Regions from separate parts of the Lysinibacillus sp. NPDC056959 genome, predicted to be linked through region 1. Evidence: riboswitches for the same ligand, from Rfam matches in the RefSeq annotation. Region 1 holds a riboswitch; the other holds the start of a gene.
What was found. A riboswitch is a leader RNA that binds a small molecule or an ion and turns the genes downstream of it on or off. The one in region 1 is predicted to bind lysine.
Positions count from the first base shown of each region.

Region 2: another riboswitch for lysine. It lies ahead of ACFTQ7_RS09155 (cysteine hydrolase family protein); the one in region 1 lies ahead of ACFTQ7_RS15700 (amino acid permease).

Region 1 covers NZ_JBHURE010000014.1:2,016-6,247, reverse strand. The annotation lists gene ACFTQ7_RS15700 (amino acid permease) at 1-1,381, opposite strand, end outside; lysine riboswitch at 1,463-1,639, opposite strand; gene ACFTQ7_RS15695 (CynX/NimT family MFS transporter) at 1,812-3,020, shown strand; gene ACFTQ7_RS15690 (nitric oxide synthase oxygenase) at 3,100-4,146, opposite strand.
Region 2 covers NZ_JBHURE010000005.1:263,826-268,057, forward strand. The annotation lists gene ACFTQ7_RS09150 (APC family permease) at 1-860, opposite strand, end outside; gene ACFTQ7_RS09155 (cysteine hydrolase family protein) at 874-1,590, opposite strand; lysine riboswitch at 1,743-1,927, opposite strand; gene ACFTQ7_RS09160 (hypothetical protein) at 3,317-3,472, shown strand; gene ACFTQ7_RS09165 (hypothetical protein) at 4,079-4,232, opposite strand, start outside.

The DNA of each region.
Region 1 (4,232 bases):
AGAACAGTGGAATACCGATATACGAGACAAGGACTCCGTACCAATCTACTGAACCACCCATAAATGCACTGTAGTTTTGTCCAATAACAACAATCATACAAACCGTAAAGGCAAATAGCGGACCGAATGGGAATAATTTTGCTTTATACGGCAACAATTTCGGATCTAAGCCCTGTACGTCGAACGCTCGACGGAAACGGTAATGGCTAAATGCAATTCCTAGCCAAGCAATGAAGCCTGACATCCCAGAGGCATTTAGAAGCCACATGTAGACCACACCATCACCAAAGAATGAAGCTAAAAATGCTAGAGAGCCTACAGCTAAAGTCGCCAGTAATGCGTAAATTGGAATACCTCGACGGCTTAGTTTAGCGAAAAATTTAGGTGCATGTCCATCTACCGCTAATTGCCAAAGCATACGAGAAGATGCGTACAGCCCTGAATTCCCTGCTGACAGCATTGCCGTTAGAATAATAGCATTCATCAATGATGCAGCAAAGGCAATTCCTAAACGGTCGAACACCAGTGTAAACGGTGAAACAGCGATATCTTCAGATAGCAAACGTGCGTCTGTAAACGGAATCAACAGACCAATTGCACCGATCGCTAAAATATAGAATAAAAGAATTCGCCAGAAAACGGACTTAACAGCTTTCGGAATATTTTTACCAGGATCATCTGTTTCACCCGCTGTTATTCCAAGTAATTCTGTTCCTTGGAACGAGAATCCCGCAGCTAAGAAAATACCAAATGTAGCAAGGAAACCACCGTGGAATGGTCCATCACTAATAAAGAAATTCGTAAAGCCTACCGGAGCATTTCCTCCTAAAATACCAAATATCATTAAGAAACTGATGATAATAAAAATGATTACAGTTACAACCTTTATCATGGCAAACCAATATTCACTTTCACCATAGCTTTTTACCGATAATAGATTGAACGTTAAAACGACAGCAATAAATAAAACAGTCCAAAGTGCTGAAGAGCTATCTGGAAACCAATATTTCATAATCAATGATACAGCTGAAATTTCTGCCGCAATTGTAATTGCCCAGTTGTACCAATAGTTCCAACCAAGTGCAAAGCCTAGAGCTGGATCCACAAATTTTGTAGCATACGTACTAAATGAGCCCGATGATGGCATATAGGCTGCCATTTCGCCTAAGCTCGTCATTAAAAAATAAACCATGATACCGATTAATGCATAAGCAAGAAGCGCACCGCCAGGGCCTGCCTGTGCAATGGCACCACCACTAGCTAAAAACAATCCTGTACCGATTGTACCGCCTAATGAAATCATTGTAATGTGACGGCTTTTTAATTCTTTTTTCAACTTTGGCGCTTTATGGCCGAGCTGATTGACTTTTATTTCACTCACAATTTAGCTTCCTTCCTTTTAAGAGGCGAAAAAAATGCCATCACATGAACGGCAGTGATGGCTAAGAATCCTCTGTTCTTTCAAAATGATAGCTCAACACGTTGTCCAAACGTGACAGTTCTGTTCCTTTCGGAGACAGCCCCAGCATGAGGTTTTCAAGTCCCCTCACACTTCGGCAGTATTTCCTTTCAACTAATATCTTAAATGCTTGTCATTTCCATTAGCATACTCTTAAATACCGCGACCTCTACCTCAATATAAACATGAGGCATATTATTAAATTTATGATGAATATTATTCTAACATATGACATATGGCATTTCAACAACTCGAGTAACATTCTATATTTTGTGAATTTTCAACTATTTTTATTATTGTGATAAAGTGGTATAGTGGTTCAATCATAATTGTTCTAACAGGGGGGATTTATTTGACTACTCATGAACATACCGATACTTATCCTAGCAGGAAAATTAACTGGAAAGGTACAACCTTATTACTAGTGATCGGCGTAATTTGTATTGGCTCGACATTACGGATGCCACTAACAGTTGTTGGACCTATTATTTCCTTTATCCGAGAAGACCTCGGCATATCCTATGCATTAGCGGGCTTTCTAACAACAATCCCATTGCTAGCTTTTGCAATTATCTCACCTTTTGTACCAATTGTCGCACGTAAAATAGGGCTAGAACTAACATTATTTTTATCGACTATTCTTTTGGCATTAGGGATTGTACTACGCTCCCTCGGCACAACTAGTTTACTCGTATTTGGCACTGCGCTAATTGGTATAGCCATTTCATTCGGTAACGTACTTATTCCAGGATTACTTAAATTGAAGTTTCCTTATCACGTAGGTTTGCTTATGGCATTTTTCACAATGTCGATGAATTTGACAGCTGGGCTTGGCGCTGGCATTAGCTATCCTGTTGCCCATTCATCCATTGGCTGGCAAGGTGCTCTGGCAGTCGCACTTGTTCTTGTGGCGTTAACCATTTTAATTTGGATTCCACAGTTGAAATTTAATAAGCCAGAGCCTAATGTTAAAACTACGAAAGAACGTACACCTTTATGGAAATCACCTGTTACTTGGGCAGTAGCGGGAGCTATGGGATTTCAGTCGTTATTATTCTATACAACCGCTGCTTGGATTCCTGAAATATATATAGCACAAGGATTAGCTGCAGATCGTGCAGGATGGATGTTTTCCATCATGCAATTTTCACAAGTCCCAATGGCCTTAGCTGTCCCTATTATTGCTAGTAAAATGACATCTCAACGACCTCTCGTATTCATGTTTACGGCATTTTACTTAATTGGCTTTATCGGACTAGTAATGGAATGGACGAACCTCGCTATACTTTGGATGGTACTACTAGGCTTAGCCGGAGGAGCTTCATTCTCATTAGCGATGATGTTCTTTACATTACGTACCCGTACCGCTTTTGAGGCAGCTGATTTATCAGGTTTTGCACAATCATTAGGATATTTATTAGCCGCAATCGGTCCAATTTTATTTGGTTATTTACATGATATATTTGGTGGCTGGGATATCACTGGTTGGTTATTTGTTGTCGTAGCATTCATACTCTTCTTATGTTCATTTAGAGCTTCTAAAAATGAATATGTAAATTAAAAAAGGTAGCTCATAATCTTATTTCAGCGAGTGTTTGGACACTCGCTGAAATAAAGTTAACGTGAGCTGCCTTTCTCTATTAATAAGGTGGTTTCTGATAAAAATAGTTCGGTGTATTGTAAACATTAACATAAGGCTTGTGATAAATATGGGTTGTAGCTGGTGAAAGAGGTGGAATCAACCATGTCCAATTGCCTGTCACCTCGCGATTTGCTGCTGCTTCTGCTTCCTCAAACAATTTAAATTGTTGTGCAGCTGTATGATGATCTACAATGCTCACACCATCTTCTTTAAAAGAATGTAGAACGGCCATATTCAGCTCAACTAATGCTCGGTCACGCCATAGAGAAGCCTGTTTAGTTGTATCAAGGTTAAAAATTTCTGCTATAGCGGGTAGCATATTATAGCGATCATGATCTGCTAAATTACGTGCCCCAATTTCTGTACCCATATACCAACCATTGAATGGAGCTGCCTCAAAGTCGATACCTGCCATTTGGAAGCGCATGCTCGAAATAATCGGCACTGCATACCATTTTAATCCTAGTTTTTCTACTTGAGAAGATTCTGGGTGGCGAATCGGTACCTCTAGTACATATTCGTCAGGGATTATAAACACTTGTGGCTCTCTATCATCCACCTGTACGACAAGCGGAAGCACATCAAATGCTGTTCTCTCACCCTGCCAGCCAAGTGATTCACATACTTTTGTAAACGCAACGGAATGCAGATCACCAACGATTCCAGATTCCGTTTCATAGCCAGCATAGCGAATTAGCTGATGATTCCATATACGTACTCGCCCTGGTGCAAAAATCGTTATTGTCGGACGAATTTTCCCATCATTTGTTGCGTATTGAATATGTTTAAGCAAAGTGTTGAAGATATCCTCTTCATGTGAAAGATCACGGGCATCAACAACATGCAGCGATTGCCAAAACAATCGACCAATACATTTATTACTATTACGCCACGCCACTCGTGCACCAAAGATTAGTTCTTCCGTTGTCGGTATATATTCTCCAGTTGTTTTAATATACTGTAATTTATTTTCTAGCCATGTTTTTGACTCGTCTTGCTCTACTTGATAAAGTTCTAAAAATCGTTGTACTTCATGTAAATTCATATCGAACTCCTCCATCTACCCTCATATTAGAGGAATGGAACTATTATCACCACGAAAAAATCTGCAAAAAAACATACATATTTTAT
Region 2 (4,232 bases), on a different contig from region 1:
AGAGTTGCAAGAACTGCACCACCTGCTTTTTCCGCTACATCAAATAAAGCCGTATCAGCTGAACTAAAGTTTGTAACATCAGGCCATACGAGCTGAGCTACATATGCTTGCACAATAAAAATAAGTCCTCCGATTAAACAAGCTAAAATAGCTGCCTTCCAAATATCCTCTTTTGGATTGACTGCCTCTTCAGATAGTGTTGTAATCGAATCGAACCCTAAAAATGAGAAGCAGGCCATTGCTGCACCAGAAATAATTGCAGACATAACGAATTTTTCATCGTTGAAAAACGGGACAACAGTAAAGAGCGACGTATCACTTTGCGCACCGACAATTGTCTTTACACAAAAAATCACAAAAATAACGACTACAATTCCCATAAACATAACGAGGATTTGATTTGTTTTTGCTGCGATGCCAATACCTAGAATATTGACTGTAGTTATAATACCTGCAATTAATAACACCCATACCCAATACGGAACAGATGGTATTAATGCATTCGCATATGAAGCACCTACCATGAATACAATGAGTGGCACTAAGACATAATCCATAAACATTGCCCAACCCGCAAAAAAACCTAAATGTGGATTAATTGCACGCTGGGTATATGTGTAAGTTGACCCTCCATTCGGAAAAACAGCAGCCATGCGACCGTAACTATATGCAGAAAACATCATTGCAACCATCGCAATCAAGTAGGCTAATGGCAACATCCCACCTGTAGACTCTGCTGCAAAGCCATAAATATAAGCTGGCGCAATCGGTGTCATAAAAGCAATACCATAAATGACTAAATCTTTTAATGTTAAAACACGCTTTAACTGTGGTGTATGATCATTTGGTGTTTGACTCATAGTCCATTTCCTCTCACAGATTCATTGGTTCGTGTTTTGATAGTTCTTCCGTTACTAAATCAATTACTTCATCTGTACTCATCACTTGGCAATAAATTTGATTCATAATCATAATTTCTGCATCATGAAGCTGTTGCGTTGCAGCTGCACATGCATCTTCAACTAAAATAACTTCAAATCCTGCGTCAGCTAAACTTCGAACTGTTGAAGCAACACATTGATCTGTTACAACACCTGTACAAACTACTGTTTCAATGCCCATATTACGCAGTAAAAATTCATAATTCGTACCACTTAATACGCTATCTGTCGTTTTATTTACAACAATTTCGTCATCAAGAGGCTTTAATTCATCCACCATCTCCGCTCCTGGGTCACCGATTGGCAATAAAATATTGTTCCATCCTGTCCGGCGTTGTACAGGAGAACGATCTCTTCCATCTTTATGATGGCAAGCAATGCGACCAAATGTTACTTCTAATTTATTAGTACGGAAAAAATCTAAAAGCTTTTTATTGTTCGGGATCGTTAAATTGTCGATACGATCAAAAAAGTATTCCCACTGATCAAACATGCCCTTTTCTCTTGCAACCTGCGCGTCTAATCCGTCTCGGCTAATAAACTGATGTTGCATGTCTACTATTAGTAATGCTGTTTTATCAGGGTTCACGTTTATTTTTTGACCGTCAGTCGGTAAAAATTCATAGTATAATGTTGATGTATTATCCATAAAATCCCCCCAAAATACCTCTAATTCTAAAATGTATAGACAAATAAAATATAGACTCTTTGTGCAAAAGAATCTGTCTAACACAAAAATGACCTACTCATTTCTAGAAACTTAAAATGAATCGACCATTTAAAATTCCCACTGTTTGTCTAAACAGAGATAGCACAACTTCATAAACACGTATGTTTACGAAGGCAGTCCTGCAACTATTCGCTACAGCCCCAGTATATGATGGCGAGAACTCATCACATGCTTCGGCGACACTTCCTTCTACCAAACTTCTTCATCTTCTCGGACTCCATTAGGTACTGTTAACCGCCGCGCCTCTACACCATTATTAGAAAAGTGTGAATTATTTGATTATTTGAAATAATTATATTATTGCGTTTTTTATATGTCAACTTAAAAATCTACTATATTTTATAAGATTTATTGCGCTCAACCACAAAAAAATGACATTCAAAACACTTTAAACAATAACTATTTACAATAAATACAACAATACATCAACAATTGTATAAGCATTTAATTATTCACCTCTTGATTTTTCATCACCTATAAACCGTTCCCTTCTTAACGTTCACGATTCACAATATAATTCATAAATTACCCCAGCGATAATTTTGATTTTTTCGCTGAGTTTGCACGGCATCCCCCCCTTTAGGATATTTTGAGCTACCGTATTTAGCGTTACCCAAATCATAGTGGATTCATGATCCCGGGGGCGACTAACGCCGTAAACAATTGTTCGAAGAAGGAGGGATACCCACACGCAATTTTTTTAAAAATTTTTGTCCTATAGAAAAAAATCATCTAACACATAGTAAAAAACTTCTCAGAAAAACAAACTTCTAATTAAGTAGTCTATTAATACACAAAAAATGCCCTACTTATATTACCAGCTATAAGTAAGGCACCTCTAAAATTATATTCAGTTTTATTGAGCATATACATTTCCTTCTACGCTACTACTTAAAACATCATGATATTAAACAGTAATAAAAGGTCGCAGCAGCAGCACAACCACCTTCTCTAATAGGCAATCCCTTTTTGATAAGCGACTCTAGTAAGTTGAAGAATTATTTTCCATTATGTATCTAAGTTTGATTACCTCTAGTCTTTCTTTTTTCTAGTTTTCTCCTTTTTGATTCTTTTACATAATTAATATAGTTCCCTGTTCCTTCTATTGCTGAAACTGCAATGATAGCCCATTCTAGTGCATTAACAGCTCTTAGCAATTCCTTTCCATAGAATAATGTAACGTTAGCAATAAACCCATAGAGAAGTGCTTTAGAAAAATACTCCTAAATAGGAAAATACTTTTTCTTGTAGGGATAGTTTTATATCTATTGGCTATCAAGCGTAAAGTGGCGGACAAGCGTAATTTCCAAAATTGCACTAAATGGCATTTGCAATGCCTTGAACATTGTGAAGCCTTACTGATTAGTAGAAATTGAATTTTGAAAGGATTATTATACGAAGGAGTAAAATGAATTCAATTCTTATCGTTTTCTATCGTTGTCTCAATAACCGGAGAAAGCCCATAAACCTTGATATATAAAGGTTTAGTGAATTAACATTACCGGCTGCGTTCTCAGAAAGTGGAGATGAAAATGTTACTATATCCATACCTTTTGTTTCATCACATATATTTCATTATTTAATTGTAAGTTATGCGGATAAAAAATCATCTTTCTCTCACACTAATAGTGGAGGTGAGATGATCATGGGTAATAATAAACATAAGAATAATAAAACTCAAGACAACAAAAAACAGCAGAATCAAAATCAAAATGCTAACAGAGAACGTAAAAATGAAAACAGAGAAGAGTTCGCTGAAGAAGTAGATTTCAGTAGTATTCAAAATGAAAATAAACGTTAATAAATTTCAACTCCCAATATTCACCTTAGAAAAAGGTGTGTATTGGGGCTTTTTTTCTGTAAACATCGACTTTGATCCATCTCTTTCGATTTCTTAAAATAAAAAAACCCGGAAATAATTCCGGGCTAATTACCACTTACTTTTCCTCCATGACACACACTGTCTCGCTTTTCGCATTCGATCTTAAGAATAACCTAAGACAACCGTGCTTTAGCTTTCAGTTGATGGTTATTCAGAGTAAACGATCAATCGTACTCATCGGGTTAACCCTCCCAGTCATATTGGTTGAAGTGAAAATCTTTAATAGTATAGATTAATTATTATTTTTTATACGCTTTTTTGAAAAAAATCAATATGTTCTTTTGGTCCCCAATGTTATGCCTGTTACGAAGTTTTTTTTAATTGATTGGGTATATTCGCAGCTTGTGCTGTGGCTTTAGAATAAAGATTGATTTAAATATTTCCGTCAACCTTTATTTATCAGCAAATGCAAAAACTCCATTTTGGAACTAGAGATTGATCAAAAAGGAGTTAATCTTTCTAACTAAGTATGAGATTTTATTCTACTTGACAATTCCTTTCAATAGAATGGTAGTTTCACCTTTTTTATGATATGAATTTATCTACTACCAAAGACGCTGCACAATAAATGTCTACTGGTATCCATAAGAGCCATCCTATCATCCAGTTTAATTTTATATATACATTAGGTGGTATTATTTTCAATGATATTTTTGTATTTCCTACGAGTTCATTATTT